3 regions of the Isoptericola sp. NPDC055063 genome follow, and region 2 is predicted to be linked to each of the others. Evidence: predicted binding sites of a transcription regulator. Region 2 holds the regulator's gene; each other region holds the start of a gene.
What was found. Region 2 encodes HrcA, which represses chaperone genes, less so after heat shock. Its sites were predicted from a motif close to TTNGCACTCGNNNNNNNCGAGTGCNAA; they were not measured.

Region 1 (3,267 bases), on a different contig from region 2:
CGAAGATGTTCGGCCCCTCGGGCAGGTACGTGCGCCCGGCCGCGACCTCGGCCCGCAGGAAGTCGCCCATGGCGTGGATCTGCGGCTCGACGTCGGCCAGCGCCGCCGCCCAGTCGGGGGCCATGACCTGGTCGAGCGGCGGCCGCTGCTGCGTCGTCGTGCCGGGGCTGCTCGTCGTCGGGGTGTCCACGCGGCGACGCTAGCGCACCCCGCGCTGACCGCTCCCGCCCGGGGCTGTCAGGGTCAGGCGCACGTTGCGATGGTCCTGGTCCTGACAGGTCGCGGGTTCGCGGCGCGCGGGGCGACGTCGTCGGGTCAGGGGCGGGGACGCGCCATACTGGGACGCCATGAGCGAGATCCTGGTCCAGGAGGTCCAACCGGACCCGGAGGCGTCACCCGCGACGGCGGCCGGGTCCTCCACGACCTCCGCCACGACGTCGGCCGAGGGCGACCTCACCGACCGCGACCGCGAGATCCTCGCCTTCGAGCGGCAGTGGTGGAAGTACGCCGGGGCGAAGGAGCAGGCGGTGCGCGAGCTCTTCGGGCTGTCCGCCACGCGCTACTACCAGGTGCTGAACGCCCTCATCGACTCGCCCGCCGCCCTCGCGCACGACCCGATGCTCGTCAAGCGGCTGCGGCGCATGCGCTCCACGCGCCAGCGCGCCCGCTCGGCGCGGCGCCTCTCCGACGGCCAGGGCTGACGACGCGCCGCTCGACTCGGTGGCGTCGCAGGCCAGGGGATTGCTGAGAACACTCTGAACGGCGGGGCGGCCGGAACGGCTACCCTGTCCGCCGTGAGCAAGAGCCATTACTCCTACCCGCCCGACGAGTTCGACGTCCGCGGGCCCGAGGGCACTCCGGTCGGTGTGCATCGCGAGCCGCGCAGCGGGTGGAGCTCGGTGTGGCCGTTCCTGCTGGTCGCCGTGATCTTCGCCGGCATCGCCGTCGGCGTCGTGTCGTTCCTGTCCGACGGCGGCCCCAAGACCCCGCCCGCGGCGGAGCAGAGCGCCGGGGCCGGTGCCGAGGAGCCGAAGGCGAGCGAGTCGAAGGACGCCGGGAGCGAGGAGCCCCCCGCCGACGACGCGAGCGAGGACCCCGCCTCGGAGGACCCCGCGGACGGCGAGTCCGACGCGGCCACCGAGCTGCCGGGCGACCCGGCGGCGGCGAACCTCGCGGCCACGATGCTCGTGTTCAACGACGGCGCCGGCGACGGGCAGGCCGCTGCGGGGCAGAGCGCCCTCACCGCCAAGGGCTTCACCGACGTCGGCGCGGCGGACGTCCCGGACACGTTGGCCGGGCAGTACACCGAGAGCACGGTGCTGTACGGCGCGGACCGCGCGGACACCGCCAGCGCGGTCGCCGAGGCGCTCGGCGTCGACCCGGCGAACGTGCAGCAGTCGGACGAGGTCTCCGCGAGCCCCGAGGCCGTGTGGGTGGTGCTCAAGACCCCCGTCGGCTGACGGCGCCGTCCGGAATGTCGGCATCTCGGATGTCGACATTCCGGACATCGGTGCTTCCCTTGTCTCGGCCGCCGCTACTAGGCTCCCGTTCACCGCGGGGTGCCTGCCCTGCGGCCGAGCAGCACAAGGAGAAGGACATGGCCCAGGGCACCGTCAAGTGGTTCAACTCGGAGAAGGGGTACGGGTTCATCACCCCGACCGCAGGCGGGCAGGACCTGTTCGTCCACTACAGCGCCATCCAGACCGACGGCTACCGCAGCCTGGACGAGGGTCAGAGCGTCGAGTTCGAGGTCGGGCAGGGGCAGAAGGGCCCGCAGGCCGAGCAGGTCCGCCCGCTCTGACCTCGCGGGCAGGCCGGCGCGGCGGACGCCCGCGCAGGTCGCCGCACGAAAGGCCGGCGCCACCGACCGCAGGGACGCGGACGAGGCGCCGGCCTTCGTCGTGCCGGAGGGTTGCACGCCCGGTTGCACGCCCTCGGCGAACGTCTTGCACTCGCCACCCGAGAGTGCCAATAATGGGTTAGCACTCTCGGTCGTCGAGTGACAGCCGCCCCCTCGGGCGGCCTTCTCTCAGGCCGCGGGTGAAGCATTCGGGTCGTTCGGTGAGACCCTCCGCGCGTGCGTGACCTGAACGCCGCGGGGTGGGTCGTCCGTCGCGGGCGCCGTCCGGCCAACTCAGCCACCAGCGGAGGATCAGTCCCCATGGCCAAGATCATCGCGTTCGACGAGGAAGCTCGTCGGAGCATGGAGCGCGGGCTCAACCAGCTCGCCGACACCGTGAAGGTCACGCTCGGCCCCAAGGGTCGCAACGTCGTCCTGGACAAGAAGTGGGGCGCCCCCACGATCACCAACGACGGTGTCTCCATCGCCAAGGAGATCGAGCTCGACGACCCGTACGAGAAGATCGGCGCGGAGCTCGTCAAGGAGGTCGCCAAGAAGACCGACGACGTCGCGGGTGACGGCACCACCACCGCCACCGTGCTCGCCCAGGCGCTCGTGCGCGAGGGCCTGCGCGTCGTCGCCGCCGGCGCCAACCCGATCGCCGTCAAGCGCGGCATCGAGAAGGCCGTCGAGGCCGTCACCGAGCAGCTGCTCAACGCCGCGGTCGAGATCGAGACCAAGGACCAGATCGCCGCCACGGCCGCCATCTCGGCCGGCGACGCCTCCATCGGCGAACTCATCGCCGAGGCCCTCGACAAGGTGGGCAAGGAGGGCGTGATCACGGTCGAGGAGTCGAACACGTTCGGCCTCGAGCTCGAGCTCACCGAGGGCATGCGCTTCGACAAGGGCTTCCTCGCCCGCTACTTCGAGACGGACCCGGAGCGCCAGGAGGCCGTCCTCGAGGACCCGTACGTCCTGATCGTCGAGTCGAAGATCTCGAACGTCAAGGACATGCTGCCGGTGCTCGACCAGGTCATGAAGGCCGGTCGCTCGCTGCTCATCATCGCCGAGGACGTCGAGGGCGAGGCCCTGGCCACCCTCGTGCTGAACAAGATCCGCGGCACCTTCAAGTCCGTCGCCGTCAAGGCCCCGGGCTTCGGCGACCGCCGCAAGGCCATGCTGCAGGACATCGCGATCCTCACCGGCGGCCAGGTCATCACCGAGACCGTCGGCCTCAAGCTGGAGAACGCGACCCTCGACCTGCTGGGCCAGGCGCGCAAGGTCGTCGTCACCAAGGACGAGACCACGATCGTCGAGGGTGCGGGCGACGCCGAGCTCATCTCGGGCCGCGTCAACCAGATCCGCTCCGAGATCGAGAAGTCGGACTCCGACTACGACCGCGAGAAGCTCCAGGAGCGCCTCGCCAA
Region 2 (3,267 bases):
CCGCCGGAACCGTCGAGGGCTGCGGCGAACGCGTCGCGGAGGGCGGCGAGCTCGGCCTCGCGACCGATCATGGGCGGTCGGGATCCAGTGGTGGGGTGCGGCCCGAGGGCCGACCCGGTCGAGGTGGCGGGCACCTCGTCATCGTGCCAGGCCGGCGCGCTGTCCGCCGGGGTCGCACCGACCGGCGAGACGTGCTCCTCGCCGGGTGCCACGGCCGCGGTCACAGCGTCCAGGACCGGCTCGTGCCCGCCGTCAGGAGGCCCCACACGCGGCGGTCGGCCCGGCGGCGGGCGGCCACACGGCCGCGGCCGCGGCGGTCGCCGCCCGTCAGGGCCTCCCGACGCTCGACGTCCCGCAGGAGCGTCTGCTCGGCCTCCGCCTCGCGGAGACGGAACTCGTCGTAGTACAGGAACTCGTTCATCACGGATCTCCTTCGCCCGAAGCCCCGGTGGCTGCCGGTGGTTCCACCCTCGGCTCCTGAGGTACGGCGGCGGATCGGTCAGGTGCCGCATCTTCGCGGCGGGGGGTACCTCAGACGCCGCCGTAGGTACCTCAGACGGCGGCCGGGGCGTGCCGGGCGGGTCGCCCGCGGACCTGTCGTGACCCCGCGTAGGATGGCACTCGGGATACGAGAGTGCTAAGCGTGCGCGAGGCGAGGGAGGACCGTGAGCGAGGAACGTCGGCTGGCCGTGCTGCGCGCGATCGTGGAGGACTACGTCCACACGCGCGAGCCGGTGGGGTCGCGCGTGCTCACGGAGCGGCACGGCCTCGGCGTCTCGCCCGCCACCATCCGCAACGACATGGCCGCGCTCGAGGAGGCCGGGTACATCGCCCAGCCGCACACCTCGGCCGGCCGCATCCCCACCGACAAGGGGTACCGGCTCTTCGTCGACCGCCTCGCGGAGGTGCGCCCCCTGACCAGCCCCCAGCGGCGGGCCATCGAGACGTTCCTGTCCGAGGCGATCGACATGGACGACGTGCTCGGCCGCGCCGGGCGCCTCATCGCCCAGCTCACGGGGCAGGTCGCCGTGGTCCAGTACCCGTCCCTGCGCGTGTCCGGGCTGCGGCACCTGGAGCTCGTCCCCGTCGGGGGCGCGCGCCTGCTGGTCGTCGTGATCACGGACACCGGCCGCGTGGAGCAGCGCTTCCTCGACGTCGGCGCGGGGCCGGGGGCCGAGCCCGCCGTCGTCGCGGTGGACTCGCCCGCCGGGCCGGCTCCCGACCCGGGGGCCCTCGACGAGGGCACGCTCGGCGAGCTGCGCGGCCGCCTCAACGCGGCCGCCGCGGGGCGGCGCCTCACGGACCTGCCGGAGGCGTTCGCGCGCGTGGTGGCAGGGCTGGACGCCGAGCTGGCCCCGCTGGCCCGCGGGATCGCGGACCTGGTGGTCGACACGCTCGGCGCGCAGCGCGAGGACCGCATCGTCCTCGCCGGCACCGCCAACCTCGCCCGCGCCGAGATGCGCTTCGAGCAGGGCCTCAGCCCGGTGCTCGAGGCCCTCGAGGAGCAGGTGGTGCTGCTCGGGCTCCTCACCGAGCTGGCCACCGAGCCCGCCCCGGGGTCCGGCCCCGGGGTCGGCATCCGCATCGGCCACGAGAACCGCCTCGACGGCCTCACCGAGACCTCCGTCGTCGCCTCCGGCTACGGCAGCGACGGCGACACGGTGGCCATCCTGGGGTCCATCGGCCCCACCCGGATGGACTACCCGGGCACGATCGCCTCGGTGCGCGCCGTCGCCCGCTACCTGTCCCGGGTGCTGCCCAGCTGACGGCCCCCGGCGAACCCTGACCCACACGACCTGACCGTGCACGTCACCGACACGTCACCGAAGAGAGACCTGTGACCGACTACTACGAGATCCTGGGCGTCCCCCGCGACGCCTCGGCCGAGCAGATCAAGAAGGCGTACCGCAAGCTCGCCCGCGAGCTGCACCCCGACGTCGCCGGCGAGGCCGGCGAGGATCGCTTCAAGGACGTCGCCCGCGCCTACGAGGTGCTGTCCAACCCGGACAAGCGCCAGCAGTACGACATGGGCGTGGACCCGAGCTCGCCGTCGGGTGGCGCGGGCGCCGGCTTCGGCAACGGGTTCGGCTTCCAGGACATCTTCGAGACGTTCTTCGGCGGCGGCGGCCAGCCCGCCGGGCCCGTGCCCCGCGCCCGCCGCGGCCAGGACGCCCTCGTGCGCATGGACATCGACCTCGCCGAGGCCGCGTTCGGCGCCAAGCGCGAGCTGCAGGTGGACACCGCGGTCGTGTGCGGCACCTGCGGCGGCAACGGCTGCCGCCCCGGCACCGACCTCAAGACCTGCGACGTCTGCCAGGGCCGCGGCAACGTGCAGCGCGTGGCGCGCTCCTTCCTCGGCCAGGTCATGACGACCGCGCCCTGCGCCGCCTGCCAGGGCTTCGGCACCGTGATCCCCGAGCCGTGCGCCGACTGCTCCGGCGAGGGGCGCGTGCGCTCGCGCCGCACCCTCACGGTCAACGTGCCGGCCGGCGTCGACACGGGCACGCGCATCAAGCTGACCTCGCAGGGCGAGGTCGGCCCCGGCGGCGGCCCCGCCGGCGACCTGTACGTCGAGATCCGCGAGAAGCCGCACGACACGTTCGTGCGCCGCGGCGACGACCTGCACTGCACCCTGCAGGTGCCGATGACGGCGGCCGCGCTCGGCACCGTCCTCGACCTGGAGACCCTCGACGGCCAGCAGGAGATCGACCTGCGCCCGGGCACCCAGCCGGGGCAGGTCGTGACGCTCAAGGGCCTCGGCGTCGGCCACCTGCACGCGGGCGGGCGCGGCGACCTCAACGTGCACGTCGAGGTCCAGGTGCCCTCCGGCCTGGACGAGGAGCAGACGGAGCTGCTGCGCTCGCTGGCCGCGCTGCGCGGCGAGGAGCGCCCCGAGCCGCGGCTGACCGCGGCGCACCCGGGCGTCTTCTCGCGGCTGCGGGACAAGCTGAGCGGCCGCTGACGTGAGCGCCCCCGTCTTCCTCGCCGACGGCGGCGCGCTCGGCGCGCTGTCCGCGGGCGACGTCTACGTGCTCGACGGCGCGGAGGGGCGGCACGCGGGCGTCGTGCAGCGCCGGGGTCCGGGGGAGCGGATGGACGTCGTCGACGGCGCGGGCACGCGGCTGCGCTGCGTGGTCGACGCCGTCGAGGGCGGCGAGGTGCGACTGCGCGTCGACGAGGTGGTCGCGGAGCCCGCGCCCGCCGTCATGCTCACGCTGGTGCAGGCGCTCGCCAAGGGCGACCGGGACGAGCTGGCCGTGGAGGCCG
Region 3 (3,267 bases), on a different contig from region 2:
GCCCTTCGCGGTCAGCGCGGCGGCGAGGGCGTGCGCCGACAACGGCACCACCTCGTCGGGCGCGGCGAAGATGAGGACGATCTTGCGCATCCGGCTCGGGTGGTTGGCCGGCGGCGCGCCCCCGGCGACCATGGCCCGCTCGAACGCCTCGGTGAAGTCGCGCAGCGCACGCAGGGCGGCGGTCGCGAGCACCACCTCCGGCACGGCGCCCGGTCCGGCGAGCACCGTCCGCTGGGCGACCCGCTGCCACGCGGGCTCGGCGATCTCCGTCCACCATGCCGCGGGGTCGCCCTGCGCCGGGATGGCCAGGATCTCGTCGCAGGCCTGCTGGTCGTACGCGAGGGCGGCGTCGACGACGGCGGACACCCGGCCGGAAGCGCTCCCACCCGGGACGTGGCTGCTGGCCGCAGGGCTTCCTTCGCCGCCGCCGGGCAGGGCCCTCAGGTGCGCGCGTCCCGGCCGCGGCGGCTCGTCGCCGGCCGCTGGCGCGGGCCGCTCGCCCGCACCCTCCGAGGAGTCCTGGCCATCCTCGCCGGACGCCGAGGACGCGGCCTGCTCCGTCGCCTCCTCCAGCTCCTGGACGCCGGCCTCGAGCGCGGCCCGCGCGGCGTCGACCGGCGCGACCCCCTCCAGGGTGAGCCGGCGCATGACGAGCAGCCGCGCCACGTCCTCGGGCGTGTAGCGACGGTGCGAGCCTGCGGTGCGGGCGGACGGGCCGAGCCCGTAGCGGCGGTCCCACGTGCGCAGGGTGGCGGGGGCCACCCCGAGGCGCCTGGCGACCGCGGCGACGGCGAGGCCAGGGCTCGACGCGCGAGACCCGCCCCCGTGAGGGGCGGGCCGGGATGAGGTCATGGCGTCGATTCTGCCGAGAGGATCGGAGGGTCGCCACCGCGCCACCGGGCGCGCCGCGGAACATCTCGTCGACGCAGGTCAAAGCAGTTCAGAACCCGGTCGAACCCGTTCAGCGCGCACCGGAAAGTTGAACACTGAATCATCGAACCCGGTCACAAAACCGGACCTTGAACAACTTCTGCACAACTTGTAGGTTGTTCGCCATGACGGAGATCTCGAGGCTTCCCGGTCCGGTGATGGAGCTGTGGGAGTGGCAGTACCAGGGCTCCTGCCGCGACGCGGACGACACGCTGTTCTTCCACCCCGAGGGTGAGCGCGGCTCGACGCGTCGACGCCGCGCCGAGGCGGCCAAGGCGATCTGCCGCTCGTGCCCCGTGATGATGCAGTGCCGCGAGCAGTCGCTCCGGGTCCGCGAGCCCTACGGGGTGTGGGGCGGCCTCAGCGAGGACGAGCGGTCCGCGATCCTCGCCGGCGGAGCACGCAAGACCGGTTGAGCAAAGCACGAAGGCCTCGCACCGACGACGGTGCGAGGCCTTCTGCGTTCGGCGTCGTCAGGCGACGACGACCGCGAGGATGTCACGGGCCGACAGGACGAGGTAGTCCTCGCCGGCGTACTTGACCTCGGTGCCGCCGTACTTGCTGTAGATGACCTTGTCACCGACCTTGACGTCGACGGGGACGCGGTTGCCCTTGTCGTCGAAGCGACCCTCGCCCACGGCCAGGACCTCGCCCTCCTGGGGCTTCTCCTTGGCGGTGTCCGGGATGACCAGGCCGGAAGCGGTCGTGGTCTCGGCCTCGATGGCCTTGACGACGATCCGGTCCTCGAGCGGCTTGATGGGGACCGACACGTCGGACCTCCTTGATTCGCGATGCGTGGATGGACTTGCTGATTGACCAGGTCGCGTCCGAGGGCCGGCCGTCGTCGCGGGTGCCGGCACAGCCTTGCGGTCGCTGACGACAAATCTAGGCAGGCGTTAGCACTCTGACAAGTCGAGTGCCAGCAGTTCGCCGAGGGCGTCACGCCCGGGCCGCGCCCGAGAGCCCCGGCGCGCCTGAGACGATGGCCCGATGGACGCCGCCTCCGTGAGCAAGCTGCTGAGCCCGGACGGGTGGGCGCTGCTCAACTCGCTCCCCCCGTACGACGAGAAGCAGGCCATGACGCTCGCGACGCGGCTGCGGGCCGACGGGGTCGACCCCGACCTCGCCGCCGCCGCGCTCACCCAGTCGCGGCTGCGCGCCAAGGCCCGCGCCAAGCTCGGCGACTTCGCGGACGGGATGCTCTTCACGCCCGACGGCGTCGAGCAGGCGACCCGCCTCGTGGTGGCCGCCCTGCACGCCCGGCGCTACCTCGCGGCCGGCGTCACGAAGGTCGCCGACCTCACCAGCGGGATCGGCGCCGACGCGCTCGCGTTCGCGGGCGTGGGCCTGCGGGTGCTCGCCACGGACGTCGACGAGATGACGGCCGCGCTCGCCACCGTGAACCTGCGCCACTTCCCCGAGGCGGAGGTGCGGCACGCCGACGGGCTCGCGCTCGACCTCGCCGCCGAGGGCGTGGACGGCGTGTACGCCGACCCGGCCCGGCGCACGCGTGGCGGGCGCCGCGTCTTCGACCCCGCCGCCTACGCGCCCCCGCTCGACGCCGTCTGGGCGCTGCGCGACCAGGTCCCCGCCCTCGGGATCAAGGTCGGGCCCGGCATCCCGCACCAGGGGCTCCCGGAGGACGCGGAGACGCAGTGGGTGTCCGTGGACGGGGACGTCGTCGAGGCGGGCCTGTGGTTCGGCCCGCTCGCCCCGGCCGGGCCGGGCCGCTCCGCCCTCGTGCTCACGACGCGCGACGGCGCGACGGCGTCCCGCACCCTGCGCACCGACGGCGACGGCTCGGACCTCGTTCCCGACGTCGGGCCCGCCGGCGCCTACCTGTACGAGCCTGACGGCGCCGTGATCCGGGCCGGGCTCGTGGCGCACGCCGCCGCGGAGCTCGGCGGGCGCCTGCTCGACCGGACCATCGCGTACGTCACGACCGACCAGCCCGCGGCGCCGCAGGCCGCCGGGGTCGCACCCCTCGCCACCGGCTACCGGGTGCTCGACCTCATGCCGTTCAACCTGAAGCGCCTCAAGGCGTACCTGCGCGAGCGCGGCGTCGGGCGCCTCACGATCAAGAAGCGGGGCACCGCCGTGACGCCGGAGCAGCTGCGCGCCCAGCTCTCGCCGAAGGGCGACGCGGAGGCGACGCTCGTGCTCACGCGCGTCGGCGGGGCGCAGCACGTGCTGGTCGTCGAGCCGCTGCGCTGATCCCGCGCGGACCGGGACGCCGCCGGACCGGCGCGCGGCCCGCCGTCCCCCCGTGGAAGCATGGCCCGCATGGTGCTGGACTTCGCCGCCTCCGACCGGTCGAGCGTCGGCCTCGAGTGGGAG

Region 1: the regulator HrcA is predicted to act here: its motif matches at 1,980-2,006, upstream of groL (chaperonin GroEL).
Region 3: the regulator HrcA is predicted to act here: its motif matches at 1,827-1,853, upstream of groES (co-chaperone GroES).

What each region holds. Positions count from the first base shown of each region.
Region 1 is NZ_JBSGUW010000009.1:165,763-169,029, reverse strand. It holds gene ACWF41_RS12845 (uracil-DNA glycosylase) at 1-124, opposite strand, end outside; gene ACWF41_RS12840 (DUF3263 domain-containing protein) at 348-701, shown strand; gene ACWF41_RS12835 (LytR C-terminal domain-containing protein) at 795-1,460, shown strand; gene ACWF41_RS12830 (cold-shock protein) at 1,598-1,801, shown strand; gene groL (chaperonin GroEL) at 2,162-3,267, shown strand, end outside.
Region 2 is NZ_JBSGUW010000015.1:45,450-48,716, reverse strand. It holds gene ACWF41_RS17755 (ATP-binding protein) at 1-134, opposite strand, end outside; gene ACWF41_RS17750 (hypothetical protein) at 221-421, opposite strand; gene hrcA (heat-inducible transcriptional repressor HrcA) at 666-1,766, shown strand; gene dnaJ (molecular chaperone DnaJ) at 1,838-2,962, shown strand; gene ACWF41_RS17735 (16S rRNA (uracil(1498)-N(3))-methyltransferase) at 2,964-3,267, shown strand, end outside.
Region 3 is NZ_JBSGUW010000007.1:50,536-53,802, forward strand. It holds gene ACWF41_RS10040 (MerR family transcriptional regulator) at 1-852, opposite strand, end outside; gene ACWF41_RS10045 (WhiB family transcriptional regulator) at 1,056-1,346, shown strand; gene groES (co-chaperone GroES) at 1,404-1,700, opposite strand; gene ACWF41_RS10055 (class I SAM-dependent methyltransferase) at 1,921-3,144, shown strand; gene ACWF41_RS10060 (glutamate--cysteine ligase) at 3,214-3,267, shown strand, end outside.